DNA from 4 places in the Nocardia sp. NPDC050175 genome. Region 4 is predicted to be linked to each of the others. Evidence: riboswitches for the same ligand, from Rfam matches in the RefSeq annotation. Region 4 holds a riboswitch; each other region holds the start of a gene.
The links. A riboswitch is a leader RNA that binds a small molecule or an ion and turns the genes downstream of it on or off. The one in region 4 is predicted to bind cobalamin.
Positions count from the first base shown of each region.

Region 1: linked by a shared signal. The riboswitch ahead of metE (5-methyltetrahydropteroyltriglutamate--homocysteine S-methyltransferase) and the one ahead of cobN (cobaltochelatase subunit CobN) in region 4 are both predicted to bind cobalamin.
Region 2: linked by a shared signal. The riboswitch ahead of ACIBK2_RS03080 (CbtB domain-containing protein) and the one ahead of cobN (cobaltochelatase subunit CobN) in region 4 are both predicted to bind cobalamin.
Region 3: linked by a shared signal. The riboswitch ahead of ACIBK2_RS07090 (CbtB-domain containing protein) and the one ahead of cobN (cobaltochelatase subunit CobN) in region 4 are both predicted to bind cobalamin.

Region 1 is NZ_JBITJI010000005.1:310,531-317,989, forward strand. Features, by position in the region: gene ACIBK2_RS19240 (pyruvate carboxylase) at 1-2,833, opposite strand, end outside; gene ACIBK2_RS19245 (glycosyltransferase) at 2,949-3,821, opposite strand; cobalamin riboswitch at 4,079-4,286, shown strand; gene metE (5-methyltetrahydropteroyltriglutamate--homocysteine S-methyltransferase) at 4,438-6,705, shown strand; gene ACIBK2_RS19255 (nuclear transport factor 2 family protein) at 7,045-7,422, opposite strand.
Region 2 is NZ_JBITJI010000001.1:673,459-680,917, forward strand. Features, by position in the region: gene ACIBK2_RS03045 (prolyl oligopeptidase family serine peptidase) at 1-125, shown strand, start outside; gene ACIBK2_RS03050 (hypothetical protein) at 136-276, opposite strand; gene ACIBK2_RS03055 (MFS transporter) at 349-1,584, opposite strand; gene ACIBK2_RS03060 (winged helix-turn-helix transcriptional regulator) at 1,671-2,135, shown strand; gene ACIBK2_RS03065 (TetR/AcrR family transcriptional regulator) at 2,145-2,846, opposite strand; gene ACIBK2_RS03070 (FAD-dependent oxidoreductase) at 2,952-4,073, shown strand; gene ACIBK2_RS03075 (CbtA family protein) at 4,139-4,993, opposite strand; gene ACIBK2_RS03080 (CbtB domain-containing protein) at 5,024-5,239, opposite strand; cobalamin riboswitch at 5,279-5,413, opposite strand; gene ACIBK2_RS03085 (SAM-dependent methyltransferase) at 5,465-6,331, opposite strand; gene ACIBK2_RS03090 (cation:proton antiporter) at 6,426-7,459, opposite strand, start outside.
Region 3 is NZ_JBITJI010000002.1:331,509-338,967, forward strand. Features, by position in the region: gene ACIBK2_RS07055 (ABC transporter permease) at 1-199, shown strand, start outside; gene ACIBK2_RS07060 (TetR/AcrR family transcriptional regulator) at 252-845, opposite strand; gene ACIBK2_RS07065 (FMN-dependent NADH-azoreductase) at 987-1,634, shown strand; gene ACIBK2_RS07070 (DMT family transporter) at 1,636-1,956, shown strand; gene ACIBK2_RS07075 (OsmC family peroxiredoxin) at 2,150-2,590, shown strand; gene ACIBK2_RS07080 (hypothetical protein) at 2,678-3,169, opposite strand; gene ACIBK2_RS07085 (CbtA family protein) at 3,205-4,002, opposite strand; gene ACIBK2_RS07090 (CbtB-domain containing protein) at 3,993-4,187, opposite strand; cobalamin riboswitch at 4,216-4,371, opposite strand; gene mhuD (mycobilin-forming heme oxygenase MhuD) at 4,449-4,763, opposite strand; gene ACIBK2_RS07100 (alpha/beta fold hydrolase) at 4,857-5,615, shown strand; gene ACIBK2_RS07105 (A/G-specific adenine glycosylase) at 5,695-6,591, opposite strand; gene ACIBK2_RS07110 (carbonic anhydrase) at 6,682-7,305, shown strand; gene ACIBK2_RS07115 (hypothetical protein) at 7,428-7,459, shown strand, end outside.
Region 4 is NZ_JBITJI010000011.1:64,828-72,286, forward strand. Features, by position in the region: gene cobJ (precorrin-3B C(17)-methyltransferase) at 1-833, opposite strand, end outside; gene ACIBK2_RS31970 (precorrin-8X methylmutase) at 935-1,570, opposite strand; gene ACIBK2_RS31975 (Lrp/AsnC family transcriptional regulator) at 1,670-2,107, opposite strand; gene ddaH (dimethylargininase) at 2,245-3,087, shown strand; gene ACIBK2_RS31985 (precorrin-3B synthase) at 3,213-4,421, opposite strand; gene ACIBK2_RS31990 (nuclear transport factor 2 family protein) at 4,614-5,054, shown strand; cobalamin riboswitch at 5,297-5,418, shown strand; gene cobN (cobaltochelatase subunit CobN) at 5,451-7,459, shown strand, end outside.

The sequences.
Region 1 (7,459 bases), on a different contig from region 4:
CCTCGTCGGCTGCGGTGAGCGGGGTCTCCGGCTTGGCCTCGCCACGTCCGGCCAAGGCGCGGCTGCGGAACGGCTCGGGCCAGCCACCGGCCGGGGTGCCGAGTTCGCCACGCAGGAAACCGATTACCGAGTCGGGGATGTCGTAGCGGCCCGGGTCGGCGGCGAAGTCTTCGATGTCGACGCCGGTGCCGACCAGGGCGAGGGCGAGGTCACCAACAACCTTGGAGGACGGCGTCACCTTGATCAGGCGGCCCAGGAGCCGGTCCGCGGCAGCGTATTTCGCTTCGACCTCCTCGAACCGGTCGCCCAGGCCGAGCGCGATGGCCTGCTGGCGCAGGTTCGAGAGTTGACCGCCGGGGATCTCGTGGGTGTAGACGCGTCCGGTCGGGGCGGGGAGCCCGGACTCGAAGGGCTTGTACACCTTTCGCAGTGCTTCCCAGTACGGCTCGAGATCGCAGATGTTCTGCAGGTTCAGCCCGGTGTCGTGCTCGCTGTGCGCCGCGGCGGCGACGATCGCGGAAAGCGCAGGCTGGCTGGTGGTTCCGGCCATCGCGGCGCTCGCGCCGTCGACGGCGTCGGCACCGGCCTGCCAGGCGGCCAGATAGGTCGCCAACTGCCCGCCGGGGGTGTCGTGGGTGTGCACATGGACCGGCAGGTCGAAGTTGCTGCGCAGCGCGGTCACCAGGGTGGCGGCGGCGGGGGCGCGGAGCAGTCCGGCCATGTCCTTGATCGCCAGGATGTGCGCGCCTGCGTCGACCATCTGCTCGGCGAGTTTGAGGTAGTAATCAAGGGTGTAGAGGGTTTCGTCGGGGTTGGACAGGTCCCCGGTGTAGCTCATCGCGACTTCAGCGATGGCGGTGCCGGTTTCCCGCACCGCATCGATCGCCGGACGCATCTGATCAACGTTGTTGAGCGCGTCGAAGATCCGGAAGATGTCGATACCGGTCGCGGTGGCCTCGGACACGAACGCCCGCGTCACCTGCTCCGGATACGGCGTGTAGCCCACGGTGTTTCGGCCACGCAGCAGCATCTGCAGACAGATGTTCGGCACGGCCGCGCGCAAGGCCGCCAACCGTTCCCACGGGTCCTCGTACAGGAAGCGCAGCGCCACATCGTAAGTCGCGCCGCCCCACGCCTCGATCGACAGCAGTTCGGGAGTCAGCCGGGCCACGTGCCCGGCGACACCGAGCAGGCCGTTGGTGCGCACGCGCGTGGCCAGCAGGGACTGGTGCGCGTCCCGGAAGGTGGTGTCGGTGACCCCGACCGCCTTCTGCGCGCGCAACGCTTTAGCGAATCCCTCGGGGCCGAGCTGCAACAGCCGCTGCCGAGAGCCGTCCGGCGGCGGCACCGACAGATCGATCGCGGGCAGCTTGTCGTGCGGATAGACCGTCGTCGGCCGCTCGCCGTGCGGCTTGTTCACCGTGACATCGGCCAGATACGTGAGGATCTTGGTACCGCGGTCCGCCGACCCACGCTGGTTGAGCAGCTCCGGACGCTCATCGATGAAGGACGTGGTGACCCGCCCCGCCCTGAAGTCCGGGTCGTCCAGCACCGCGAGCAGGAACGGAATGTTGGTGGTAACGCCGCGAATTCGGAACTCGGCGAGCGCACGCTGCGCCCGCGACACCGCCGCGCCGAAGTCGCGGCCGCGGCAGGTGAGCTTCACCAGCATCGAGTCGAAGTAGGCGCCGATCTCCGCGCCGAGGTTGGCGCCGCCGTCGAGCCGGATGCCCGCGCCGCCCGGCGTGCGGTAGGCGGTGATCCGGCCGGTGTCGGGGCGGAAGCCGTTGTTCGGGTCCTCGGTGGTGATCCGGCACTGCATCGCGGCACCGCGGATGCTGACCGTCTCCTGACTGAGCCCGAGCTGTTCGAGGGTCTCCCCCGCCGCGATCCGCATCTGCGACTGGACCAGGTCCACATCGGTGATCTCCTCGGTCACCGTGTGCTCGACCTGGATGCGCGGGTTCATCTCGATGAAGACGTGCTTGCCGCGCTCGTCGAGCAGGAACTCGACGGTGCCCGCGCAGCTGTAGCCGATCTCCTTGGCGAAGGCCACCGCGTCGGCGCAGATGCGGTCGCGCAGTTCGGGATCCAGGTTCGGCGCGGGCGCGAGCTCGATCACCTTCTGATGCCTGCGCTGCACCGAGCAGTCGCGCTCGAACAGGTGCATCACGTTGCCGTGCTGGTCGGCCAGGATCTGCACCTCGATGTGGCGCGGGTTCACCACGGCCTGCTCGAGGAACACGGTCGGATCGCCGAAGGCCGACTCGGCCTCGCGGGACGCGGCCTCGATGGACTCGCGCAGGTGCTCGGCATCGGCGACCCGGCGCATGCCGCGCCCGCCGCCGCCTGCCACCGCCTTGACGAAGATCGGGTAGTCCAGTTCCTGCGACGCGGCGAGTAGTTCGTCCACGTCCGAAGACGGCGCGCTGGAGCGCAGCACCGGCAGACCCGCGGCCTTGGCTGCGGCAATCGCCCGTGCCTTGTTGCCCGCGAGCTCGAGCACCTCGGCGGACGGACCGATGAAGGTGATGCCCTCGCGGGCGCAGGCCGCGGCCAGGTCCGGGTTCTCGGACAGGAAGCCGTAGCCGGGGTAGACGGCGTCGGCGCCGGCCGACTTGGCCGCGTCGACGATCGCGTCGATCGACAGATACGCCCGGACCGGGTGTCCCTGTTCACCGATCTGGTAGGACTCGGCCGCCTTCATCCGATGGACCGAATTGCGGTCCTCGTACGGGAAGACGGCTACCGTCCCCACGCCGAGCTCATAGGCCGCGCGGAAGGCCCTGATGGCGATCTCGCCGCGGTTGGCAACCAGAACTTTCGTGAACATCCGCCTAAGGTACCCGGACTCCGCCCCCAGACAGACACGGAAGGGGGCTTCGCAAGCATCTTCACAACCCGGGCTAGCACCGTTGCGAAGATCCGGGCACCGCGACGTCACATCGTCAGATCCAGTGCATCGTGTGATGCCGGAACCCACCGCGGAACTGACCGACCGCGAGGCCGATCATCAATCCGCGTTCTTCGGCGACTAATCCGCGAGTAAAGGGCAAGCGGATCATCCGTAACAAAACTTCGGGCAGATGAATCTCGGGTAAACCATTCTTCGGGAATTCGCCGTTCAGTCGCGCAAGGCCGAGGCCTCTGCTACGGCCCTGTCGATAGCCGGGCCGGAAACCGCGTCGGTACCGATAGGCGACCAGCGCCTCGGCCAGATAGCCGAGTCGGTATCCCTCCCGGTGGGCCCGCCAGCCGAATTCGAGATCCTCGTTGGCGGCATAGCTGACGTCCTGTCCGCCGAGCTTCCGATAGACCTCCGCGCGGCACGCCATGCTCGTGCCGATGATCACAGGAGCATAAACGCCGAGCGGCTGGAATTGGTCCGGTGCCGGGATGTTGGCGACCAGGCGCGGGTGGTCCGCGTTGAGCGAATCGCCCTCGATCGCAGAACAAGTCAGGTCGTAGCCCTCATCCAGGAACTCGACCATGCGGCTGATCCAGCTCGGGTACGCGCGGTCGTCATGATCACAGAACAGTAACACCTCGCCCGTGGCACTACCGGCTCCGACATTTCGGGCAAATGCGGCACCCGACCGGCCTGACGCGTCTACGTACTGGAGCTTCAGCCGATCCCGGACCTGATGGTTTTCGATATGGACGCGCACGTCGACCGGTGAGCCGTTGTCGGCTATGACAACGTCGAATTCCCCCGGATAGTCTTGACGCGCCAAGGCGTCCAGCTGTATATCGAGCAGATCACGACCCTCGGCCGTCGCTACATATGTTGGAATGACGATCGATACCGATCGTTCAGTCACCACAAGCACTCCTGGTATCGACCCCCGCGCCGAAGTTCTCCCCAGAGGGTGACAACTTTAGACATATTCCGGAAAGCTGGGCTACACCCGATTTCCGTGGGGTTCCTCACAGACTTGGACAGATGACCAGACAACGCGGGCCTGACGATCGAGAGCGACCGCCGCACCGCCCGGCCGCACCGCGCTCTCGCCAAGCGCCCTATGCTGGTGGGTGCAGCTGGTTCACCGCGCGCGTACGAGATGGAGCCCCGTCGTCGCGTTGCGGAGCCGAGTTCGGCCGCCTCGAAAGGGCGGACGGGCGAGAGGGAACCCGGTGGGAATCCGGGACTGTCCCGCAGCGGTAAGCAGGAACGAACGCCGTCACAAGCACTGGGCGCACAACACCCGGGAAGCGACGGCCAGTAGGTCGGCCGACCAGGCCGGTGCCTGTGAGTCCGAAGACCTGCCAGCCGTGTCGGATACGCCGTATCCGACGGCCACCGCCTCGTGGATCTGGGCGCGCGGTCTACCAGTACTTGATGTGTCGGGCTCTGTTGTCGAAATCTCCTGACGTGTCACCCGGTAGCCGCGCAGCCCGCATGGCGAGGGCCTACGACACCAGCACTGGAGAGACAACGTGACTGTTGTAAATCAGACACCGTTCACCGCAACGGTTCTCGGGCTACCTAGGGTCGGACCGCGGCGTGAGCTCAAGCGGGCCACCGAGGCCTACTGGGCAGGCAAGATCGACGCCGATCAGCTGCACACCGTCGCACGCGACCTGCGCCACGCCCAACTCGCCGAACTACAGGCGGCAGGCCTGGATTCGATCCCGGTGGGCACCTTCTCGTACTACGACCAGGTACTCGACACCGCCGTCCTGCTCGGCGCGCTGCCGCCGCGGGTGGCCGGGATCGCCGATCCGCTGGACCGCTACTTCGCCGCCGCGCGCGGCAACGAAACCGTCGAACCGCTGGAGATGACCAAGTGGTTCGACACCAACTACCACTACCTGGTGCCGGAAATCGACCAGGACACCGCGTTTTCGCTGAACCCGGACAAGCTGCTCGACGAGGTGCGCGAGGCGCTCGCGCTCGGCGCGCCCGCCCGTCCGGTGGTGGTCGGTCCGATCACCTTCCTGAAGCTGGCCAAGGCCACCGGTGGTGCGGCCCTGGACCGGCTCGCCGAACTCGTCCCGCTGTACTCCGAACTGCTCCGGCTGCTGGCCGAGGCGGGCGTCGGCTGGGTGCAGATCGATGAGCCCGCGCTGGTCACCGACCTCACCGAGGCCGAAATCGAGCTGGTGCGAAGCACTTACACCGAGCTGACCGCTTCGGCCGAGCGACCCGCGATCCTGGTGGCGACCTACTTCGGGCACGCCGACGCGGCGCTGAACGCGCTGGCAGGCACCGACATCGAGGGCGTCGCGCTCGACTTCACCGCCGGCACCAGCGTTTCCGACGTGGCCGGTATCCCGGCACTGGCGAGCAAGCTGCTGGTGGCCGGTGTGGTCGACGGACGCAACGTCTGGCGCGCGGATCTCGACGCCGTGCTCGCCACGCTGGGCACCCTGCTGGGTTCGGCTGCCTCGGTGGCGGTTTCGACCTCCTGCTCGCTGCTGCACGTGCCATACACGCTGGCCGCGGAGACCAAGCTGGACGAGCGGCTGCGGTCGTGGCTGGCGTTCGGCACCGAGAAGGTGGCCGAGGTTCGGCTGCTGGCGACGGCGCTGACCGAGGGCACCGAGGCGATCAGCACCGAATTGGCCGACACCCGTGCGGCATTGGCGGCGCGGCAGGCCGACACCCGGCTGCACGACCCGCAGGTGCGGGCCAGGCTGGCCGAGCTCGGCCCGGACGCGATCCGGCGCGCACCCGCCGAAGAGCGTCGCGTGCTGCAGCAGGAGCAGCTGCAACTGCCGCCGCTGCCGACCACCACGATCGGCTCGTACCCGCAGACCTCGGCGATCCGGTTGGCCAGGTCCGCGTTCAACAAGGGCGAGATCGACGAGGCGGAATACATCCGCCGGATGCGCGCCGAGGTCGCCGATGTCATTGCGCTGCAGGAGAAGTTGGGCCTCGACGTGCTGGTGCACGGCGAGCCGGAGCGCAACGACATGGTGCAGTACTTCGCCGAGCAGCTCGACGGCTTCGCCGCCACCGAGCTGGGCTGGGTGCAGTCCTACGGTTCCCGCTGCGTGCGGCCGCCGATCCTGTTCGGCGATGTCAAGCGGCCGACGCCGATGACCGTCGACTGGATCAGCTACGCCCAGTCGCTCACCGCGAAGCCGGTCAAGGGCATGCTCACCGGGCCGGTCACCATCCTGGCCTGGTCGTTCGTGCGCGACGACCAGCCGCTCGGCGACTCGGCGCGGCAGGTCGCGCTGGCGATCCGGGACGAGACGGTGGATCTGCAGGCCGCGGGCATCCGCGTCATCCAGGTCGACGAGCCCGCGCTGCGCGAGCTGCTTCCGCTGCGCAAGACCGACCAGCAGGCCTACCTCGACTGGTCGGTGCAGTCGTTCCGCCTGGCCACCTCCGGTGTTTCGGACGCCACCCAGGTGCACACCCACCTGTGCTACTCGGAGTTCGGCGAGGTGATCGACGCGATCGCCGGCCTGGACGCCGACGTGACCTCGATCGAGGCGGCGCGCTCGCGGATGGAGGTGCTCGACGACCTCAACGCGGCGGGCTTCGACCTCGGCGTCGGGCCGGGTGTCTACGACATCCACTCGCCCCGGGTGCCCAGCGTGGAGGAGATCACCACCTCCTTGCGCGCGGCACTGAAAGCCGTTCCCGCCGAACGGCTGTGGGTCAACCCGGACTGCGGGCTGAAGACCCGCGGCCAGGTCGAGGTGGAGGCGTCGCTGCGCAACATGGTCGCCGCCGCGACCGCCGTACGCTGACCGTCTCGGCTGTTCGCTGACGCTCGGCGCCTCCGCCTGATCCAGGCGGAGGCGCCGAGCTCAATCACCTTCGCCCTCAGCCCGCCTCGGGCTCGGGTCGGGAGACCCGGCGCCGCCGTGACGTGTATCGCTCGCACGGCTCCTCGGTTCGCTTGACCGGTTGCTGCCGTGACCTGGAGCTCATCCCTCTTCGCCACGCGGTATGACACCCGGGACAACGATCCATCCCAACCCCTCCTTGCACCTAGTGAAACCACTCCATGAATCGCCCCTATCCACCTTCGACGCGTGCGCTCGCGGTTCGGTTCCGACCAGTTGCCACGAATTTCCCGGGGACGGTCAGCCTTCCAGGTTGAACGCGCGGTTGATGACGCCCATGTCGAAGTAGTCGCGCCAGGCGAGGATGGTGTTGTCGGCTACCTCGAAGACGCCGGTGACCGGGAGTGGAATGGTCTTGTCCGCGCTGTGGAGGGTGTCGGTGCGTTCGTTCATGACCAGGTTGCCGGAGGTGATCTGGTGGTGGATGTCGAAGTCGATGGCCCCGAAGGTGGTCAGGAAGCCGGCGATGAAGTCGCGGATGGCCGTGCGGCCGACCACCGGTTCGAGCGGAATGTTGTGGTAGACAGCGTTTTCCGCGAAGAAGGACGCGATCCGGTCCGGATCCGGGTCGGACCAGCTGCGGCACATATCGCGGACGAGTTCGTCGGGAGTCGGCATGGGCGGGCTCACTTTCTGCTGCCGGGCGGGCGAACCG
Region 2 (7,459 bases), on a different contig from region 4:
TGGCCGCCGGCCGCCCACACGAAGTGCTCCCCCTGTCCGGCGTCACCCACATGACCCCCCAGGAGTCGGTCGCCGAAAACCTACTCCTCCTCCAACTGGAATTCCTGCGACGCTCTCTCTCCTAGCCGAGCAGACCTATTTCGGAAACCGCAAATAGAACGCCGCGAACACCAACACGATTCCGACGTTCACAATCAGCCGCGCCCAAAACTGATGCCTGAAGAACAGGACATCCACGCCAACCACAACAGCGACCAGCGCGAGCACATACAACACCACGACAGCCTGTCTTGCCCATTGCGCCGACCGGCGCGACGCACCGGGACAGCTCGCGCTGTTCAGCCCTGATCAGCATTGCAGCGTTGCCGCTTCTCGCGACTTCGGTTGGGGCTCAGGCGAACTCGCAGCAGGGTGCCGGGTGATGCCGGTGACCTGGGCCAGTCCCCACAAGACCAGTGCGGAGAGGGAGTAGGCGGCACCGAGCCAGCAGGTGGCCGACCAACCCCACGTGCTGTAGGCCCAGGTGGTGGTGATCGCGCCGAGGGCTGATCCGAGGGAGTAGAAGGCCATGTAGGCGCCGATCACGCTGCTGGCTCGGTTCGGGTGCGCTGCGGTCAGCAGGTGCTGGCTGCTGACGTGTACCGCCTGGACGGCGAAGTCGAGCAGGACGATGCCGATGATGAGCGGCAACAGGGTTGATTCGGTTCGGGCGATGAGTGACCAGGAGGCAGTGAGCAACACCAGCGCGGAACCCGTAATCACTTGCGCGCGGCCGGAATCGGCCCATCGTCCCGCGCGGGCGGCACCGAGCGCTCCGGCCAAGCCCACCACTCCGAACAGGCCGATCTGTGTGGTGCCGAAGTTCCATGGATCGGTGCCGAGCGGCAGGGCGAGCCCGCTCCAGAGGGTTCCGAAGGACGCGAAGAGGAAGAAGGTGATCAGCCCTCGGCTGAGGAAGAGCCGATCCGTGCGCACGAGCCGCCCCATCGATGCCAAAACCTGTACGTACCGCGCCCCGGGCGTTCTGCCGTCCGAGTCGAGCGTCGCGCGAACGATGAACGCCAGCACCACACACAACACGGCGAGCAGCGCGTACACGGCACGCCAGCCGACCGTGTCACCGAGGACGCCCGCAAGAACACGGACACCGAGGATGCCGATCACCACACCGGAGGTGACCGCACCGATATTGCGACCCCGCTCGCTTGGTGCGGAAACGGCGGCGACATAGGCGACCGTCACCTGAACCACTACCGCGAACAGACCCGCGACCGCCAGCCCCACCACCGCGACGACACCGTTAGGCGCAACCGCCACGACCGCCGCCCCCACGGCAGTAAGTACCAGATGCACAGTGATGAGCCGACGACGATTCAGCACGTCACCGAGCGGAACCAGCAAGACGAGACCGACAAAGTAACCAACCTGCCCAGCAGCAACCAGCCAGCCCAACGATTCGCGCGCCAACCCCAACCCGGTGCCCGCCGTCTCCAACACCGGCTGGATCGCGTAGATCGTCGACACGGCCACCGCGCACACCAGCGCCAGCACCCACCGCTGCGACCTTGTGACTCCTACGGCCACAACACCTCCCGAAATTAGTAGCAAAATGCAACCATTTGACGATAGGGCATAATGGTTTCAAAGTGCAACTGATTGAACGGAGGCGCATGACCACGACACCCGGCACCGGCCGCGACTGGACCGACCCCACCTGCCCGGTCGCGCGAACCGTCGACCTCGTCGGCGACCGCTGGAGCCTGCTGATCGTGCGCGACGCCATGGACGGCGCCGCGACCTTCACCGACTTCCAGCAGCGCCTCGGCATAGCCCGCAACATCCTCACCGACCGCCTGCGCAAGCTCGTCGACCACGGCATCCTCACCACCAGCACCGCCCCCGGCGGCAAGCGACACAGCTACGAACTCACCGACGCAGGCCAAGACCTCTTCACCACTGTCGTGGCCTTGCGCCAATGGGGCGAACGCCACGCCTTCACCGGCAACGAACCCCACTCGACCCTCGTCGACCACGACGGCCGACCCGTCGCCCGCCTACGCACCGAGGACCACGAGGGCAACCGCGTCACCGCGGCGACCACCCGAGTTCGCAAGGTGCCCAAGTCATCTCGGTGACCGGAACGCCTACCCCTTGGTCCGGTGGAGACCGGCGATGCCGGTGAGCACGAGATCGATCCCGATGAGGAACTGCTCCCGGTCGTCGTGTTCGCGCATCTGGCCCGCGACCGCACGGGTGAACGGATAGTCGGCGGGGTCGAGCTCCTCCCACGCCTTCGCTACGTCGCCGAGGAACTCGCCGCGATCCAATTCGGCCTCCAGAACGTGACTGTTCGTGACGTACTGACTGGTCGCGCCGAGGATGTAGTGCACCAGTGCCGAGGTCGCGGTGAACCAGCTGCCCTCGGGGACACCGAGCGCTTGGACCCGTCGCCCGATGCTTTCGATGATCCGCGGCGCTACCGACCCCGATGGACTGCGGGAGAACTGCACGGCGAGCTGCGTGGCGAGCCACGAGTGTTCGTCGATCGCGTCGAACAGTCCGAGCGCGACAGCACGGATCTCATCCTGCGGGGAAGCCGCGGACTCGACGGGTTCGACGGCCAGCGCCGCGGCGACAACGACGTCGGTCGCGGCGGCGAGCAACTCCCCCTTGTTCGCCACATGCCAGTAGATCGCCCCCGGCCCGGTGGCAAGACGCTCGGTCAGCGCCCGGAATGTCAGCCCACCCTCGCCGGTCGTGTCGAGCAGCTCGACGGCCGCCTCGACGATCCGCTCCCGGGACAGCGCGTCCGTCCGCCGCTTCTCCTTGCCCGCCCGCGATGCCATACCGCCATCTTGGCACGCCTGGAGCGCCGTTCCAACCTGTGTTAGATTGGAACGGCATTCCATAGCCGCCGGACCGCACCGGCCTCGATCCCGAAGGAGCCCACCATGCCCACTCCAGTCACGATCATCGGCGCCGGACTCGGCGGACTCACCCTCGCCAGCGTCCTGCAGGTCAACGGCATCCCGGTCACGGTCTACGAGGCAGAGCCCTCACCAACGGCCCGTGCGCAGGGCGGCATGCTCGACATCCACGACTACAACGGACAGCTCGCCATCGAAGCGGCCGGGCTGTCGGACGAGTTCCGCACCCTCATCTTGGAAGGCCGTCAGGCGATACGGGTCCTCGACCGCGACGGATCCATCCTGTTCGACCAACCCGACGACGGCACCGGCGGCCGCCCCGAGGTGCAGCGCGGCGAGATGCGACAGATGCTGATCGACTCGCTCCCCGCCAGCACCATCCAATGGGGGCACAAGGTCAGCGGTACCCGTGCACTCGGCGAAGGCCGCCACGAGGTCACCTTCACCGACGGCAGCACCATCACGACGAGCCTGCTGGTCGGCGCCGACGGCGCGTGGTCAAAGGTCCGGCCCCTATTGTCCACTGCCACACCCGAATACACCGGCATCTCCTACATCGAGACCTACCTGTATGACGCCGACACCCGCCACCCCGCCGCCGCGAAAGCAGTCGGCGGAGGGTCACTGATCGCGCCCGCACCGGGCAAGGGGATCCAGGCGCACCGCGAAAGTGGCGACACCCTGCACACCTATGTGTCGCTGACCAGATCGCTGGACTGGTTCGCCGCAATCGATTTCACCGATGCCGCCGCAACCAGGGCGCGCATCGTCCACGAATTCGACGGCTGGGCACCAGAACTCACCGCACTGATTACCGAAGCCGACACCGCACCGGTCTTCCGCCCCCACTACACCCTGCCGATCGACCACCAATGGGACCGAGTGCCCGGCGTAACCCTGGTCGGCGACGCCGCCCACCTCGCGCCCCCGAACGGCGAAGGCGCCAACCTGGCGATGCTCGACGGCGCCGAACTCGGCAAAGCCCTCGCCGCCCACCCCGACGACATCGAGGCCGCGATCACCGAATACGAGCTCGCCATGTTCCCCCGCAGCGCCGAAATCGCCCTCGACGGCGCCGAACTGCACGAGATCATGTCCGGCGACAACGCACCACACAGCCTGGTCACCATGTTCACCGGGCACTAGTAAACCCGCCGGATCGGCGCATCAACACCGATCCGGCGAGAATCACAACGCCGTTGTGGCGCTTCCTATTTGGCGATACCTGCTTCCGCAGCAGCTGATCTACGCGTCGGCTCGAACAGTTTCCCGCTCAACGTCGCGAAGACCAGCCCGATGGCCAGCCACAGGATCGCCTGCGCACCAATCGAATACAGCCGGAACAGATAGAGATCATCGGCCGGGAATCCCGGATAGACGATCGCACCCGACGAATCCCGCAGCGGCTGCGGCGTTTCCGTTGCTTGCCTGCCGAACTCGGCGGTATTCGCCGAAAGATGCCCCAGCTGTGGCAAAAGCAGCATCACGATACCGATCGCCACCACGAAGGCAACTGCCGCGACCAGGCTAGCAGTCCAATTACCAAGGCGTGCCGCCAGTCTCCGACCCAACAGCACCGCCCCGATCAGGAACAGCGACGACAACACCACCATCGTCAGATACAACGCCGTCCGGTCCTTGATCGTGTCCGAGTGTCCGATCGAGGGCGGATTCGCCGGATACTTCAGGAACGGCACCAGATACACCGCCGCGAAGAACGCCCCGGCCAGCAGCAGCGCCAGGTTACGCGCCGAAACCTTGCCGACCCGGCCGACGCTGAGCGCGAAGACCACCGCGAACAGTCCACCCATGGCGACACCGAACAGGATCATCCCTAGGCCGATCCCGACATTGGATTGCACCGACCGAGTGAACACCTCCGCGCCCATGTCCCCCATCGGGTGGCCAGCGGCCTTGTCCAACGCCTCCTGCGCCTCGTCCCTACCGCTTTCGTAGTCGATCGCCCGCTGGATCACCGGCTCCGCGAAGATCCGCGCGAACACGAACGCCAACAACCCACCGATCGCGCCCGCCAGCAGGCCGCGACCGATTATCTGCTTCTCCATACCGCTACCACTCGCTCCGGCCGAGCCGACTCAATGGCACGGGAAGCCGAGGAAATGCCGTGCGTCGTGCACGAATTCGTGGACGTGGGTATCGCTGCCGAAAATCGACACCGCCCCCTGATCGATACCGATGAAGTAGTAGATCAGCAGTGCCCCGAGCACCGTGCCGACCAACCAGAGCGTGCTCGACACCGAGGCACTGAGCGGACGAACCGTCACACCGGCATGCGGAACATAAGTGGCCATGAGGGACTCCTTCCAGGGATTACGCGTCCCTACGTCCAGAATAAAAACTCCTGCCGAGCCGAGTTTCTGACTCACACACCGCTATTCACAGCATGTTCACAGCGGCGCGACCGCTCTGGATTTACACCAGATTCCTCATACCCAGCAGACGTCAACTCTAGAAGCGGCCGAAACGACCGGTCAAGGATCGCCGAGTGCCGTTACCCGAGCGTGTTCCGAAACGCCTTATTGCTTACGCCCGACCGCGGCATATCCGGCAGCGGGCGGTTTCGGCGCGGCGCCGAAATCCGTGACAGGCAGCGGGACAACGGCGGTCGAATCCGGCGCGGTGCCGTCCGGGTACCACCGGCCGATCGGCACGATGCCCGGTTCGATCAGTTGCAAACCCGAAAAGAAGCGGGCTACCCCGTCATACGTGCGTGCTTCCATCCTGATACCGCTCGCCTCGTAGGCGCGCACCGTGCCCTGGACCGCCTCGGGATCGAGGTCGGCGGTGAGGTGCGTCATCACCAGAAACGAGCCTGGCGCAAGCGGTTCCAGCAACGTATCGATGATCTCGTACATCTGCTCGCCGGGCACGAAGTGGCACAACGCGATCAGACTCAGCGCGACCGGCTCGGCGAAGTCGATGGTCTCGCGAAGTTGCGGCGCCCCAAGGATTTTCGCCGGTTCGGTGACATCGGCCTCGATGTACCGAGTTCGCCCCTCCGGCGTCCCGATGAGCAGCGCGCGGGCATGGGCGAGCACGAGCGGATCGTTGTCGACATACACCACCCGCGCATCGCAAGCCGTCTCCTGGGCCACCTGATGCAGATTGGGTTCGGTGGGGATGCCGGTGCCGATATCGACGAACTGGCGGATGCCCTGTTCGCCGAGGTAGCCGACCGCGCGACGCATGAACTCGCGATTCTCCCGCGCGACCAGTCGAACATTGGGAATGGCCTGCTCGATCTTGTCGGCAGCCAACCGGTCGGCCGCATAGTTGTCCTTGCCGCCCAAGAAATAGTCATAAATACGGGCGCTGTGCGGCTGCCCCTGCTTCAGATCGGTCATCCCGTTCGCCTCCGCCATGACACCCTCCGCACTCGACACCGAAGTCTCCCTAACGAGTTAACCACTCCACCCGAACCCACACCTCCGACCACGTGAGACTCATCAGCCGTGCGCGCGACCAAAATGCGTCGAGTTACCCCCGCTGCGGCGACAGTTCCTCGGGCGCTGGCTCGATGCCCCGGCGGCGTAGGTCGGCGCCGGACAGCAGCGGCAATCCTTTGCGCAGGACGTAGTCGAGCCAGCAGCCGCAGGCCTGGGAGGTGAGCACGGCGGTGAGTACCAGGGTTGTGTAGAAAATGGCGTTGATGATGCCCGCGTCGAAGGCCACCGAGGCCATCACGATGCCCGGCCCGCCGCGGGCATTCTGGGTGATGGCGAGATTGACGATGTCGAGGCGGCTCATCCCGGCCAGCTTGGCGCCGAGCCCCACGGACAGGAACACCACCAGCGACGTGCCGACCAGGAACCCCACGAGCATGAGTGGGTCGAACGTCTTGGAAAGGTCGAGCCGGTAGCCGACGATGGCGAAGTACAGCGGAACGAAGAAGTGCCCTGAGACATCGCTGATGGACTGCATCGGGTCCCGGAACCGTTCCTGCTCAGTGCCTTTCATGCCGCCCATCACGCCGAAGCCGGCCAGCAACGCGGCGAATGCCAGCGTCACGTCAAGGGCGGCGGCCAGTGAGACATAACCCAGGAAGACGATGAGCATCCACGCGACAGGCGAATTGCGCGCCACCACATTCCATTCGGCCCGCGACAGCTTGCGCAGCACGGCAGGCATGACGGTGAGCGCGACGATCACGTAGGCGGCGTTGACCGCGATGTGCCCGCCGATGGTCGCGGTCAGCTCGTCGCCGGTCGCGCCGAGGGCGGCGCCCGCGATCGCGGTGGCGACGGAGAGCACTCCCCACAGCGCAATATCCTCCAGCACAGCGGATCCCAGCTGCAGGCTGGCGAATCGGGTGTGCAGGATGCCGAGGTCGTAGAAGATCTTGGTGATGACCGGGATCGAGGTCACCGCCGTGGCGGCCGCGAAGACGAGCACGACGGCCTGCTCACTCCCCGCGGTACCGGTGAGATCCTCGAGCGGCAGCAGCGGCGCGGCAAAGAGGGCGATGAGGAACGGCAGCGGCGTGCCGATCCCCAGAATCCACGCGGTGGCCG
Region 3 (7,459 bases), on a different contig from region 4:
GCCGATCGCGGTCATCACCGATCACCTGCCCGGCACCGCCGCCGGTTCGATGGCGGGGGCGATGCGGACGGTCGGTGCGGGGACGCCCGGTGTGCTCGACATCCTGTCGCGGACCGAATCGCTGATCATGCTGGGGATCTACATCGCGCTCTTCGTGGCGGGCACCATGTGGTTGATGCGCAGGCGCGATCTGGTGTGAGTGACTGGCACGAAAGCCGTTGGTGAACAACCACCAACGGCTTTTTTGCGGATCAGTCGAGCACGGCGTGGGCGAGGCTGCCGAGGGCGTCGGCGATCTGCGCCGAGGTCAGGCCTCGACTGCGTTGCTGCTGGTAAACCTCGGCCCCCAATGGTGCGAGCAACGCATCGATGAGTGCCTCCGGCTCGCGAATCTTGCCCGCCAGCAACAGCGCTCGCACATGGGCGTACCAGAACCCGTACGAGCCCGTCGCGAATCGCGCCCCACCGATCTCCGCGCCGAGCACCAAATCCGCGTGCGCGTCCAGCAATTCGACCATCGCGGCGTAGAACGCGGCCAGCCGGGCCGCAGGCGGCGCACCGGGTCCCAGCGGCGGTGCGCCGCCGATCAGCTGCTCCTGCAGTGCGCGTTCGTGTTCGTCGAGCAGCGCGACGGCGATCGAATTCGTGTCCGGGTAGCGGCGATACAACGTGCCGCGGCCGACGCCTGCCGCCTTGGCGATGTCGTCCATCGTGACGGTGCGCGGGTCGCGGGTGGCGAACAGTTCGGCGGCCGCGGCGAGCACCTTGGCCCGGTTACGGGCCGCGTCCGCGCGCTCGGGCGGGGCGGCCGCTTGCCCGCTGAGCAGATCCGTGTGCCTGGTCATGTCGCTGACTGTACCCGAGTTCTGGAATAAGTGGACATGGTGTCCATTTGTCGATACTATCGAGTTCGGCACTAAGTGGACACAACGTCCAGTTGCCTGCCGGTCGTCCGACGGCACGGAAACACAGAGTGAGGTCTAGTCATGAGCACGTTGTTGCACCTGGATTCGAGCGCTCGTACCAGCTCGATCAGTCGTGAGCTGAGTGCGGTCTTCGCCGATGCGTGGCGCGCTGAGAACCCTGACGGTGGGTACCGCTACCGGGATCTGGCGGCCGATCCGATCCCGTTCATCGATGAGGCGTGGACCGAGCTGTGCGATGCGGTACTTGCGCAGGGCAGTACCGATCTGGACCGGCTAAGTGAGCTGGTGCGTACACCGGAACAAGCTGCGGCATGGGCGATCATCGAACCGCTGCTGGCCGAGGTGCTCGCCGCGGACGTCATCCTGATCGGCACCCCGATGTACAACTACTCGATTCCGGCCTCCCTCAAGGCCTGGCTGGATCAGGTGACGTTCCCGCGAATGTCCTTGGGCCACCGCCGTTTCGTCGTCGCGACGGCCCGCGGCGGCGCCTACTCGCCCGGTGCGCCGAAGGCCGCCTTCGACTACCAGGAGCGCTTCCTGCGCGACTTCTTCGCGGGCCATTTCGCCGTCAACGACACGGTTTTCATCAATGCCGAATTGGCCAACGCCCGCCATGACCCCGCGCTGGCCCACCTGCGCGGCAAGCACGACGAGTCATACGCACTCGCCCTCGACACCGCACGCGATCTCGCTAAGGAGTACTGACATGAACTGGGTCGTCCTCGGCATCGCGGGCCTGGTCGAGATCGTCTGGTCGCAGAGCATCAAACCGACCGAGAACTTCACCCGCCTGGTGCCGACGGTGATCTGCTTCGTGCTCGGCGTCACCGCGGTGTACCTGCTGTCCAGGGCCATGCAGACGCTGCCGGTCGGCACCGCGTACGCGATCTTCACCGGGATCGGCGCGGTCGGCGCCATCGGCCTCGGCATCGTGTTCAACAAGGATCCGCTCAGCGCGGGCCGGGTGTTCGCGCTCTCGCTGATCATCGGCGGCATCGTGCTGGCCAGGGTCACCAATCCCGAATGACCTTCTGGCGTACCTGCGGACAGCTCCGATGTTCTTCAAAATGCCTACGCGACAACTGATCTCGTATGTACATGGGTAACTCACCTGGTACCGGGTAACGTGACCACCGCCCTCACCGCCGGCCGCCGACGCAAGAGCCGCGGCACTCGAATCTGGCCTGAATTCGCGGAGAGGCGGAACAGAAAGGACCGTGATGCCTACACGTACCGCGCGTACTGCTTGGACCGGCACTCTGCAAGAGGGGTCGGGACAGGTCGAGCTGGCCAGCTCGGGCGTCGGCAAGTACGACGTGTCGTTCCCGAAGCGTTCCGCCGAGGACGCCGACGGCACCACCAGCCCGGAGGAGCTGATCGCGGCGGCGCATTCGTCCTGCTACGCGATGGCGCTCTCGGCGCAGATCGGTAATGCGGGCGGGACGCCGGAGAGCCTGGACGTGAGCGCCGATGTGACCCTCGGCCCGGATCCGGCCGGTGGCTTTCGGATCAGCGGCATCAAGCTGACCGTGCGCGGCAAGGTCTCCGGCCTCGACGCCGACGGCTTCGCCGCCGCGGCCGAGGCCGCCAAGGCGGGCTGCCCGGTCAGCAAGGCCCTCGCCGGCGTCGACCACATCCTGCTCGACGCGGCCCTCGTCTGACTCGGCACAGCCGACTGCCCGGTTCGCGCACTACGGTGCGTGAGCCGGGCAGTTTTGTGTGACAACCGATTTCGTGTGAGCAATGGGTCAGGCCCGGCGAAAGAAGCGGCGGGCTGCGGGGTGGTACATCGCTGGGATGGCGATCAGGACCGCGACGACGTGGATGGTGCGGAGCAGACCGATCACCGCGGATTCGATGGTGAGGTGGGCGAAGAGGTCGCCGAACTTGTCCGCGGAAAGCAGCGCCGCGAGCGGTTCGATGATCAGGGAGAGCAAGCCGATCACGCCGATGCCGAAGGTCAGCAGCAGGCGGGCCCAGCGGGCGCCGTGCGTCATTCGGATGGCGACGATGAGAACGACCAGGTAGATCCCGAGCCGCACGGCGAGCCCGGTCGTCAGGTCCGCGATGTCGACCTCGTCGCGCTCCAGTAGCAGCGCGGACTGCTCGATCGCCTCGGCGACGCCGGCGAGCAGGGCGACGACGAGGCCGACGAACGCGACGAGGACGGCGCGCGGTGGTTGTGCCGGTGCGCCCGAACGCAGCGGTGCGGGCAAAAAGGAGAGGGCAGTGCCGGTCATGACACCGACACTGCCCTTCGACTTCCGGATGCGGATCAGCCCGCGGTAGCGATCGACTCTCGTACCGGAGTATCACTGCGCGTGGCGAATTCGCTGAGCGCGGCGAAGCCGAGGGCCAGGCTGGCCCACAGCGTCGCGGTCTCGGCCAGCGAGGACGCCCGGAACTGCCACAGCAGCGCGGCCGGGAAGTCCGCCTTCACTTCGTTGATGCCCGGCAGCAGGATGTACCCCGCCGCCGTGACGAGGACGAACGCGGCCAGCCCGCCGATCAGTCGCAACGTGCTCAGCTGACCGCGCAGCAACTTGTAGACGTACACGCTCGCGCCGACGGCCACCAGGCCGAGCAGCACGGCGGCCACCCAGAGCAGGGTGCGCTGATTGATCGTCTCCGGGTCGCCGACCGCAGGTGGGTTCGCCGGGTACTTGAAGAACGGCACGGCCACGATCGCGGCCCAGCCGCCGAGCCCGATACCGAGCGCGAGTTTCGGCCCGGACAGCGTGGTGTAGCGGCGGGCGAAGTGGGCGACGGAGGCGAAGATGGCGCCGAGCGCTAGACCGGCCAGGCCGAGCGCGAGGAACTGTCCCGCCTTCTGGCCGGTGCGGCTGACCAGCGGTTCTTCCTCGTCGCCGTGCGAATGCCCGTTGGTCGCTTCCGCTTCCGTGCCGTGCGGATGATCCGCGGCGGCCGCGCTTCCGGCCTCCTCGATGGCGATGGCGGCATCGACCTTCGGTTCACCGATGAAGTAGCCGACCGAGGCGGCCAGCAGGCCCGCGATGAGACCGGCCAGCAGGCCGCGCAACAGCAGGGTCTTGAGGGATCCGATCAATGGCACGGAAGCCCCAGCAGGTGACGTCCGTCGTGCATCAACTCATGCAGGTACATCCCGCTGCGCGAGATGACGCCCTGATCGAAGCCGACCAGGTACAGCGTGAGCAGTGCGAGAAGAACGACACCAACTGTGACGAGCACAGTGGCCAGTGAATCGGTTGCCCGGCTCGGCGAATGCGCGATTGCCATGCGAGTCCTCCTAGGGATGCGCGTCCCGTCGAATGGGTTGCGAAGGAGCCGGTGTCTGGCTATCCGGCACCCAGGGACTCGGTGCATGGAACACAGTGGCGCGACCGCTCCGGAATTTCACCGGATTACCGCATCACCCTCGCGTTTTGTCATCCGAACTGTGACACCTGGAGGCGCCTGCCGTCAACACGAACAGCAGGGACGCGCCCTGCCGTCGGGCGAGTCGCCGGGCAGGTCAGCCCGCCCGGCATGCTCGACAGGTCAGTCGGCAGGCTTCGCGGCCACGTCGATGACGACCTCGAATTCCAGCAGCGACGCGCCCGTGGAGACCGGCTTCTGCCGCTCGCCCGCATGCGCCTCGCGCGCGGGTCCGTCCCGCCACGCCGCGAAGGCTTCTTCCGAATCCCACTGGGTGACAACGAAGTACCGCTTATCACCGGCGACCGGCCGGAGTAGTTGGAAGCCGAGGAAACCCGGCGAGCCCTCGACCGCGTGCGCGCGGTGCGCGAACCGCTTCTCCAACTCGGGGCCTGCGCCCTCGGGAACCTCGATCGCGTTGATCTTCACAACAGCCATGGGCTCGACAATACGACCAGCGAGCGTCCGTCCGGTATGGGCCAAATCGGGGGGATCGCGCACGGCCGGGGCGCGCCGGGCAGAATCAGCGGGGTGTTGCACGACGAAGGTGGCGCGGGTGTGCCGATCCTGCTGCTGCACGGATTGATGGGCAGTGCCAGGACCTGGCACGATCAGCTGGACTGGCTGCGCGACTACGGCCACGTCTACACCTTCGACGCCGCCGGGCACGGCAGGCCCGCGCCGGCCGAGCTGACCACCGAGGCCTTCGTCGCCGATCTGGCCGCCGCGACCTCGGGCATCACCGAGCCGATGGTGGTGATCGGGCATTCGATGGGCGCGCTGCACGGCTGGGTGTTCGCCGCGACGCACCCCGATCGGGTGCGCGCGCTGGTGGTCGAGGACATCGCCCCGGATTTCACCGGCCGGACAGCGGCGAATTGGGCGGCGATGATCGAGGCGTGGCCGCAACCGTTTCCGGATGCGAATGCGGTGCTGAGGTTCTTCGGGCCGGTCGCCGGACGGTATTTCCTCAACTCGTTCGAGCACGGCCCGGACGGATACCGGCTGCACGGGTCGGTCGCGACGTTCCGCGATATCTCCGAGGAGTGGGGCAGTCGCGACTTCTGGCCGCAGTGGCACGCCACCCGCGTGCCCGCGCTGCTACTCGAGGGAGAGCACACGATCACGCCGCCCGGCCAGATGCGGCAGATGGCCGAGGCACATCCTGACGCCGAGCATGTACTGGTGCTCGGCGCAGCACATCTCGTGCACGACGACCAGCCCGAGCAGTACCGGGACGCCGTCGAGCGGTTCCTCCGCCGCGTGCTGGCTGAGCCGCACCCCTCCTGATTTCCCGCACCGAGAATTGCCGGTGCGGGAAATCAAATATCGTGCGGCGCTGAGGCATTCGGCCGCTGCGGTGGGCTGGTCAGCGCGCGTTGCCACCTTCACCGGCGAGTGCGAAGAGACCGTCGACGGTTTGCTCGATCAGGCCGTCGACCAGTAGCGAGTCGAGGGCGCGGGCGCGCTGGCCTGGGTCGCGGGGCCAGGCGAGGTCGAGACTCACCCGCTCCACCGGACCCGTCGCGCCACGAAGCACATCGAGCAGCCTGCCGCGCGCTTGGCGGTCGGTGCCCTCGTATTTCTGTGTGCGACGGACGATTTCGGAAACGGGACGGCCTGCGGCGACCCACGCGCAACTCGGCAGGGGACAGCGCGAACAGTCCGGTGTGCGCGCTGTGCACACTGTCGCACCCAGCTCCATCAACGCGGCCGAGAACACCGCCGCACGATCGATCTGTTGCGGCAGTAGCGCTTCCGTCTCCGGCAGATCACGCGACGACGGATTACCCGCCTCCGCGCGCCCGTGCACCGCGCGGGCGACAACTCGGCGAACGTTGGTGTCCACCACCGGAACTCGTTGCCCGTAGGCGAAACACGCGACCGCCCGCGCCGTGTACGCGCCGATGCCGGGCAGGCCGAGCAGCACGTCCACGTCGGTCGGCACCTCGTCACCATGCTCCGCGGCGAGCACCCGCGCGCATTCGTGCAGCCGCAGCGCCCGGCGCGGATAACCGAGCTTGCCCCACGCGCGCAGCACCTCGGCCTGCGAGGAGGCCGCCATCGCCGAGGGCACCGGCCAGCGCGTAACCCACTCCCGCCAGATCGGCTCGACCCGGACCACCGGCGTCTGCTGCAGCATGATCTCGCTCATCAGGATCTGCCACGCGGTGACCTCGCGGCGGCGCCACGGTAGGTCGCGCGCGGTCTCCTCGTACCAGTCGAGCAACACGTCGGCATCGATGGTGTTCGGTGCTTTCCTCACGGTTCCTGTCCTACTGCCGCCAGCCGGTATTTGCCGACCCGTAACCAAACTAACTCGCTGGTAACCCAAGCCTTGTGCACAATGGTCGGTATGCCTGATTCAAATCCGGTCAGTGCCTGGAAGTCTTTGCGCGAAGGCAACGACCGTTTCGTCTCCGGTGCGCTGCAGCATCCTAGCCAGGGCGCCTCCGACCGAGCCAAGCTCGTCAGCGGCCAGCATCCGTCCGCGATCCTCTTCGGCTGCGGTGACTCCAGGGTCGCCGCCGAGTTGATCTTCGACCAGGGCCTCGGCGACATGTTCGTGGTACGCACCGCGGGCCACGTCGTGGACAGCTCGGTGCTCGGTTCGATCGAGTACGGCGTGCAGGTGCTCAACGTTCCGCTGATCGTGGTGCTCGGGCACGACAGCTGCGGCGCGGTGAAGGCCACCATCGACGCGCTGGACGGCGGCGAGGTACCCGGCGGATTCATCCGCAGCGTGGTCGAGCGGGTCACGCCGTCCATTCTTATCGGCCGTCGGGAGGGCCTGTCCACCGTCGACGAGATGGAGGCCAGGCACGTGGTCGAGACGAGCAGGTTGCTCATGCAGCGGTCGATGATCATCTCGCAGCGCGTGGCGACCGGCGAATGCGCGATCGCCTGTGTCACATACAAGCTCGCCGACGGCCAGGTGAAGTTGCAGCGTGTCGTCGGCAACATCGGCGAGCTCGCCTGAGCCGGGGTCGTCGCCGTTTGCCCAGCGTGCAGGCCGGAATTCCGTCGCCACGATCGCGTATTCCGGATCGACACGCCGTGCGCATGAGTCATCGTGCCCGGTCGTGCCCTTACCGTTGAGGCGTGCTGGAACCGAATGGACCGCTGCCACCGGA
Region 4 (7,459 bases):
GAGACGGCCCTCTGCTGACCGCCTGATGCGCCAGAGCTGATCGCCACTGAGTCGCGGTGCTTCGTGTGGGGTTCCGCTGCACGAGGATTCGTATGCTCGGCGTGGTCGCCCGTCGACTTGTGCTGCTTCACCGCAGGTCCCGTGTCCACGCGGGGGAGCGGCGTGGTCGGCGTAGGGCCCGGGACGAGTGTGATGGCGAAGTAGGGGACGTCGGCGTCGTCGACATCGGCGGCGCGCAGCACGCGTTGGCGGGTGCTGCTGGCGCGTTCGATGTAGTAGGCGTCGGCGAGACGACCGGAATCCGAAAGGGCCTGGCGCACACCGGGATAGGTGCGGCCGAGCTTCATGATGGCGGCGGCCTCGGTGTCGCGGAGCCGACGGGTGAGCTCGTCGACCGGCATGGTGCCGGGCAGGATGGTCAGCACCTGCTCGCCCTCGACCAGCGGGGTGCCGAGCGCCGCCGACGCCGCGCTCACCGAGGTGATGCCCGGGATGATCTCGGCCTCGAACCGATCGGCCAACCGTCGGTGCATGTGCATGTAGGAGCTGTAGAACAGCGGATCGCCCGCGGCGAGCAGCGCGACCGACCGCCCCGCCGCCAAATGCCCCGCCAGTCGCTGCGCGGCCTGCTCGTAGAACTCGTCGATCGCCCCCTGGTAACCGCCCGGATGGTCGGTGGTCTCGGTGGTCACTGGATAGACGAGGTGCTCCTCCAGCTGCCCCGCCCGCATATACGGCGCGGCAATGCCTTTGGAGATACTCCGCCCATGCCGCGCACTGTGGAACGCGATCACATCGGCCTCGGCGATGACCCGCGCCGCCTTCACCGTCACCAGCTCAGGATCGCCGGGCCCAAGCCCAACACCCCACAATTTACCTGGCACCGTTCGCAATTCAGTTTCCACCGACGCCGCGGAGTTTGTCGTCGCGTCCGTCATTCCTGTTCGCTCGCAATCGCATTCAGTGCAGAGGCGGTGATGGCGCTACCGCCCCGTCGGCCGCGGACGGTCAGGAACTCGACACCGCCGAAATCGATCAGCGCGTCCTTGGATTCCGCGGCACCGATGAAGCCGACGGGGATGCCGAGGATGGCGGCCGGTCGCGGCGCACCCGCATCGAGCATGTCGAGCAGGTGGAATAGCGCGGTCGGCGCGTTCCCGATGGCGACGACCGCGCCGTCGAGGTGCTCGCGCCAGAGCTCGAGCGCCGCTGCGGAACGCGTATTACCCATGCTCGCAGCGAGTTCCGGCACGCGCGGATCGGCGAGCGTGCAGATCACCGGATTGTCGGCGGGCAGCCGCTTACGCGTGACACCGGAGGCAACCATGTTCGCGTCACACAAAATCGGCGCCCCCGCCCGCAACGCCGCCCGCGCCGAAGCCACCACCCCTGGCGAAAACGCCACATCCCCGGCCAAATCCACCTGACCGCACCCGTGGATCATCCGCACCACCACCTGCGCCACGTCCGGCGGGAACCCGCCGAGCTCCGCCTCGGCGCGGATCATCGCGAACGAGCGCCGATAGATCTCGGCCCCGTCGGTGAGGTAGCTGGCACGCACGTCGGACATGCGGTCCACCCTAAGAGGTGTTCTCGCGGCCAGGTCGGCGCGGGTAGCTGGTGTAACCGGTTCGACGCCGACAGCTGGATCGCCCGCCGAGTCGGTGGGTCAGGTGCGGGGGCGTTCGAGGATGCGGGACATCACGATGGAACTGCGGGTGCGGCCGACGCGGGCGTTCTCGCGGATTCGTTCGACGGTCACCTCGATTTCGGCCATGTCGGTGGCCATCACGTGGATCAGCGCGTCGGCCTCGCCCGCGATCGTCCACACGCCGACGACCTGCGGGATCGGTTCGAGGGTGCGGCGCAGTTCGGCGGGGGAAATGTTGTCGCGGTAGTACACCTCGACGTACGCCTCGGTCTTCCAGCCCATCGCCGCCGGATTCACCATCGCGGTGAAACCGGTGATCTGTTTGCTCGCGACCATCTTGTCGACGCGCCGTTTCACCGCGGGCGCGGTGAGGCCGACCGCGCTGCCGATTTCCTGGAACGAGGCCCGTGCCTGTCTGAGGAGGTGCTCCAAAATCCGCCGGTCGATGTCGTCCACGTCACACTCGCTTCCTCGTTGCACAACGATTCGGTGTTTCAGGGGCGAAATGCGCAACGATTCGTTGTTCCTGGCGCAATAGTAGGCGAATTACGGTCGTGTGAGCCGCAAAATCGCGCCGACCTACGGGAGACACGTTGACGTCTGTAGCCACCCTCCGCGCCGAGTCCACCGCTCGTAAGTCGTCGCCGCGACGGTTCGTCATGTGCCGTCCGGACTACTTCGAGGTCACCTACTGCATCAATCCGTGGATGGATCCCGATGCGCCGGTCGACCGCGCCCTCGCCCTGCTGCAGTGGGAAACCCTGCGCGCCACCTACGAGGAGTACGGGCACAAGGTCGACGTGGTGCCCGGCGTGCCGGGCCTGCCCGACATGGTGTTCGCCGCCAACGGTGGACTCATCGTGGGCGACCGCGCGATGTCGGCCAGGTTCACCCACGTCCAGCGGGCCGCCGAGGGCCCGGCCTACCACAACTGGTTCGCCCAGCACGGCCTCGCCGGACTGGTCGAGGCCACCGAGATCAACGAGGGCGAGGGCGACTTCCTCCTGGTCGGCGAGCGGATGCTGGCAGGCATGGGCTTCCGCAGCTCGCTCGCCGCGCATCAGGAAGTGGCCCAGCACTTTTCGCGCGAGGTAGTGTCGCTGGAGCTGGTCGACCCGCGCTTCTACCACCTCGACACCGTCCTGCTGCCCCTCGACGACACCACCATCGCCTACTTCCCGCCCGCCTTCAGCGCGGCGAGCCAGGCGGTGCTCACCGAGCTGTTCCCGAACGCCATCGTCGCCACCGACGCGGACGCCGAGGTCCTCGGCTTGAACGGTGTCTCCGACGGCTTGAACGTCTTCCTCAGCAACAAGGCCACGGCCCTGACCGAAGCCCTGCGCGCCCGCGGCTACAACCCGATCGGCATCGACATGTCGGAACTCCTCAAGGCCGGCGGCAGCGTCAAGTGCTGCACCCTGGAAGTCCACGAGTAGCCAACCCCATCACCGCAAAATCCGCACCCACTCTCGGGATCTGCACTCAGAATTCGGCCCTATTGCGAGTGCAAATCCCGAGAGGGAGTGCGGATTTCGGTGATTGGCGGCGAGAGCGGTGACGGTCAGGTCGTCGGCGGCGAGGATTGGCGGTAGCCGGTGTCGGTGGCGATGACGTCGGTGACTGTGCCGCGGGGGCGGCCGCAGCGGCGGTCGCAGCCGGACCAGTGTTGGCGGCCGGCGACGGTCACCTCGGCTGCGGCGAGGATCGGGATGTCCTGGTGCGTAGGCTGATTCGGCTCTGCCGGAAGCACGCGCCCTGATTCGACGGCTGCCGTCACGTCGGCGCGGACATCGGTGAGTGACTTCGCGCAACCAGGTCGCCCCGCGCAGGCGCTGACCTGCAGCCAGGGGGAGTTGGCGTCGAAGATCAGGTCCATCGGGGCCAGCACGCGGACGACCTGCTCGGCGGTCCATTCGTCCATATCGGTGATGACCAGGCTGCGCCACGGGGTGATGAATACCGGACGCTCGATGGCGGCGATGAATTCGGCCGTGCGCGCGGGCAGGGAGCCGAGACGAACTCCGGCACCGAGGCTGACCAATCCGTTGTCCTGATCCAGCCAGCCGATCGGAATATCCTGGGCCGCACCGATTTCCACTCGATCAGTACCGCGAGTGAGGGCAAGCATCTCGGCCACCTGCTCGGCACCGTCCTCGATATCGTGCAGGCGCCACTGGCCCGCGTCATCGCCGCGCAGGTCGAGAAACCCCTGCGCCGCGGCGAGCATCACATCCACCGCGTCGGCGGCCGAGATCCGAATGCCGGTGTCCCGTCCCGCGAGCAGCAGCGCGAATTCGTCTGTGCCCGTGGCATGTACGCCGATATCGGCACTCAGTCCACTGACGTCCCCACGCCCGTCATCGAGCGTGAACAGCACCCGCCCGGGCAACTCGGCCAGGCGCGGCGCGGCCAGCAGCCCGGCATCGAGGACCGGAACAAGCGCATGCACATCCGCCGAACCACCGATCCGACCGGACAGCGGCGAAGCGACGATATTGCGAACCCGCTCGTGCGTGTGACTCGGCAACAACCCGGCCGCCTCGAGCCGACCGGTCAGCGCACCCGCGTCCCGCACCTGCCGCAACTGCACATTCCCCCGCGACGTCAGCTCGATATTCCCGTCCCCGAGCTCCCGCGCCGCCTCCGCCAACACCTGCAACTGCCCCGGCGTCACCCGCCCGCCGGGCACCCGTATCCGCGCCAACGGCCCATCGGCAGCTTCATGCAACCGCAGCACACCGGGACAGGAATCCGGAACACGTCGACTCATAGTCCACCCAGCGTACGTACCCCCGCCGACCGTCGACCGCCGACCACCGACAGCGACTTGACGTACGAAGGGTGTTCTTGACGCATGTTGCAGCGTGCGTCAAGAACACCCTTCGTACGTCAAGTCGGCAAGGGGGCGATGGTGGTGATTAATGGCGAGCGGTGAACGTTGGGGATCGCTAATGTGAGACATATGTCTGAAATCTCTACCCTGGCAGATCGACTCGCGATCATCGACGTGGTCACCCGGATGTTCGTCTACACCGACCAGCGTCGTTGGAGCGACCTGGTCGACGCCGTATTCACGCCGAAGGTCGATTTCGACGGCGGATTCGGCGGCCCGGTCGGTGAGCGGGACGCGGCCGACATCGTCGAGGACTGGCGGGTCGGGCTCGCTGACCTGGACGAGCTGCATCACCAGTCCGGAAACCATCTGATCGAGCTGGCGGATGACACGGCCAACGTCCACGCGGACGCCATCGCGGTACACGTGAAGAATTCCGCCACCAACGGTAAGACCCGCACCTTCGTCGGCAGCTACGCCATCGGCGCCGAGCGGACTCCGAACGGCTGGCGCGTCAACAAGTTCCACTACCAGCTCAAAGTCATCGATGGAAACGCCGATCTGACCTGACCCGCCCGATCAGCGATAGATGACGCCGGCCCTGAAGGAACGGCGGCACCTTCGCCTGTCTGTCGCGGCGCGAACGCCAGACCAGGGTTGCTGAGCGCCGTGGATGAAAGCGACCTTGGCGAATTCGGCCTGAGGCTGGGCGGGAGGCCCTACCCAGTAGGGCGACCTGCAGGGCAGCAGCGCGCGACCGGACCACGGCCGGCTTCAGGTCGACGAAGGCCCGCGCGGTGACCGCCTGAGCGGAACGCAACCGCACAGCAGGTAGCATCTGCATGCTCGACGGGCGACGAGGAAACCGGTGGAAATCCGGTGCGGTCGCGCCACTGTGAAAAGCCAGACCCTCTCCGGCGAGCAGCAACCCCCGATGGGCGCGTAACCCGAGGAAGGCCGTCACCTGTGATTCTGCTGCTGTCCACGTCCGACACCGATCTGCTGAGCGCCCGCGCGAGTGGCGCCGCGTACCGGTGGGGCAACCCCGCACGGCTGCTGGTGGACGACCTGCCCGCGCTGCTCGACGGCGCCGATCTGGTGATCGTGCGCATCCTCGGCGGCAAGCGCGCCTGGGAGGACGGCCTCGACGCCATCCGGGCCAGCGGCGTGCCGATGGTGGCGCTCGGCGGCGAGATCGCGCCGGACGCGGAGCTGATGGAGTGCTCGACCGTGCCCGGCGGTGTCGCCGCCGACGCACATAATTACTTGGCCGCTGGCGGGTCGGACAACCTGCTGCAGCTGCACAACTTCCTCTCCGACACGGTCCTGCTGACCGGCCACGGCTTCGAGCCGCCGGTGCAGCTGCCGAGCTGGGGTGTGCTGGAACGGGTTTCGGCCGAGCCGGCCGCCGATCAGCCCACCGTCGCGGTGATCTATTACCGCGCACAGCATCTCGCCGGGAACACCGGCTACATCGACGCCCTCTGCCGTGCGATCGAAGACGCGGGTGCGCGCGCCCTGCCGCTGTACTGCGCCTCGCTGCGCACCGCCGAGCCGGAACTGCTTGCGACACTGCGCCAGGCCGACACCCTCGTGGTGACGGTGCTCGCCGCGGGTGGCACCAAGCCCGCCACCGCCTCGGCGGGCGGCGAGGACGAGGCCTGGGATGTCGGCGCGCTCGCCGACCTGGATGTGCCCATCCTGCAAGGCTTGTGCCTGACCAGCGGCCGCGAACAGTGGGCCGCCAACGACGACGGCATGTCGCCGCTCGACGTCGCCACCCAGGTCGCCGTCCCCGAGTTCGACGGCCGGATCATCACGGTCCCGTTCTCCTTCAAGGAGTTCGACGCCGACGGCCTGTCCACCTACGTCCCCGACGCCGAGCGCGCGGCCAGGGTCGCGGGCATCGCGGTGCGCTACGCCCGGCTGCGGCACATCCCGGCCGATCGCAAGCGCGTCGTCCTGATGCTGTCCGCCTACCCGACCAAGCACGCCCGCATCGGCAACGCCGTCGGCCTCGACACCCCCGCGAGCGCCATCCGCTTGCTCACCGAAATGCGCACCGCCGGTTACCACCTCGGCGAACCGGGTGAGATCCCCGGCCTCGACGAGCAGGACGGCGACGCCCTCATCCACGCGCTCATCGCGGCGGGCGGCCAGGATCCGGACTGGCTGACCGCGGAACAGTTGGAGGGCAACCCGATTCGGATCGGCGCGGCCGCCTACACGGCCTGGTTCGACACGTTGCCCGAGGACCTGCGCGAGGCCGTCATCGAGGCGTGGGGCCCGCCGCCCGGCGAGCTCTACGTCGACCGTTCCGCCGACCCGAACGGCGAGATCGTCATCGCCGCATTGCGTTTCGGCAATGTGGTGCTGATGGTGCAGCCGCCCCGCGGTTTCGGTGAGAACCCGGTCGCCATCTACCACGACCCCGACCTGCCGCCGAGCCATCACTACCTCGCGGCCTACCAATGGGTCAGGTCCGCTGACGGTTTCGCCGCCGACGCGATGGTGCACCTCGGCAAGCACGGCAACCTGGAATGGCTGCCCGGCAAGACCCTCGGCATGTCCGCCTCCTGCGGCACCGACGCCGCCCTCGGCGACCTGCCGCTGATCTACCCGTTCCTGGTGAACGACCCGGGCGAGGGCACCCAGGCCAAGCGCCGCGCGCACGCGACCCTGGTCGACCACCTGATCCCGCCGATGGCCCGCGCCGAAAGCTACGGCGACATCTCGCGTTTGGAGCAGCTGCTCGACGAGCACACCAACATCTCCACCCTCGACCCGGCCAAACTGCCCGCCATCCGCCAGCAGATCTGGACGCTGATGCGCGCCGCCAAGATGGACCACGACCTCGGCCTCGCCGAACGCCCGGACGAGGAAGTCTTCGACGACATGCTGCTGCACGTCGACGGCTGGCTGTGCGAGATCAAGGACGTGCAGATCCGCGACGGCCTGCACATCCTGGGCCAGGC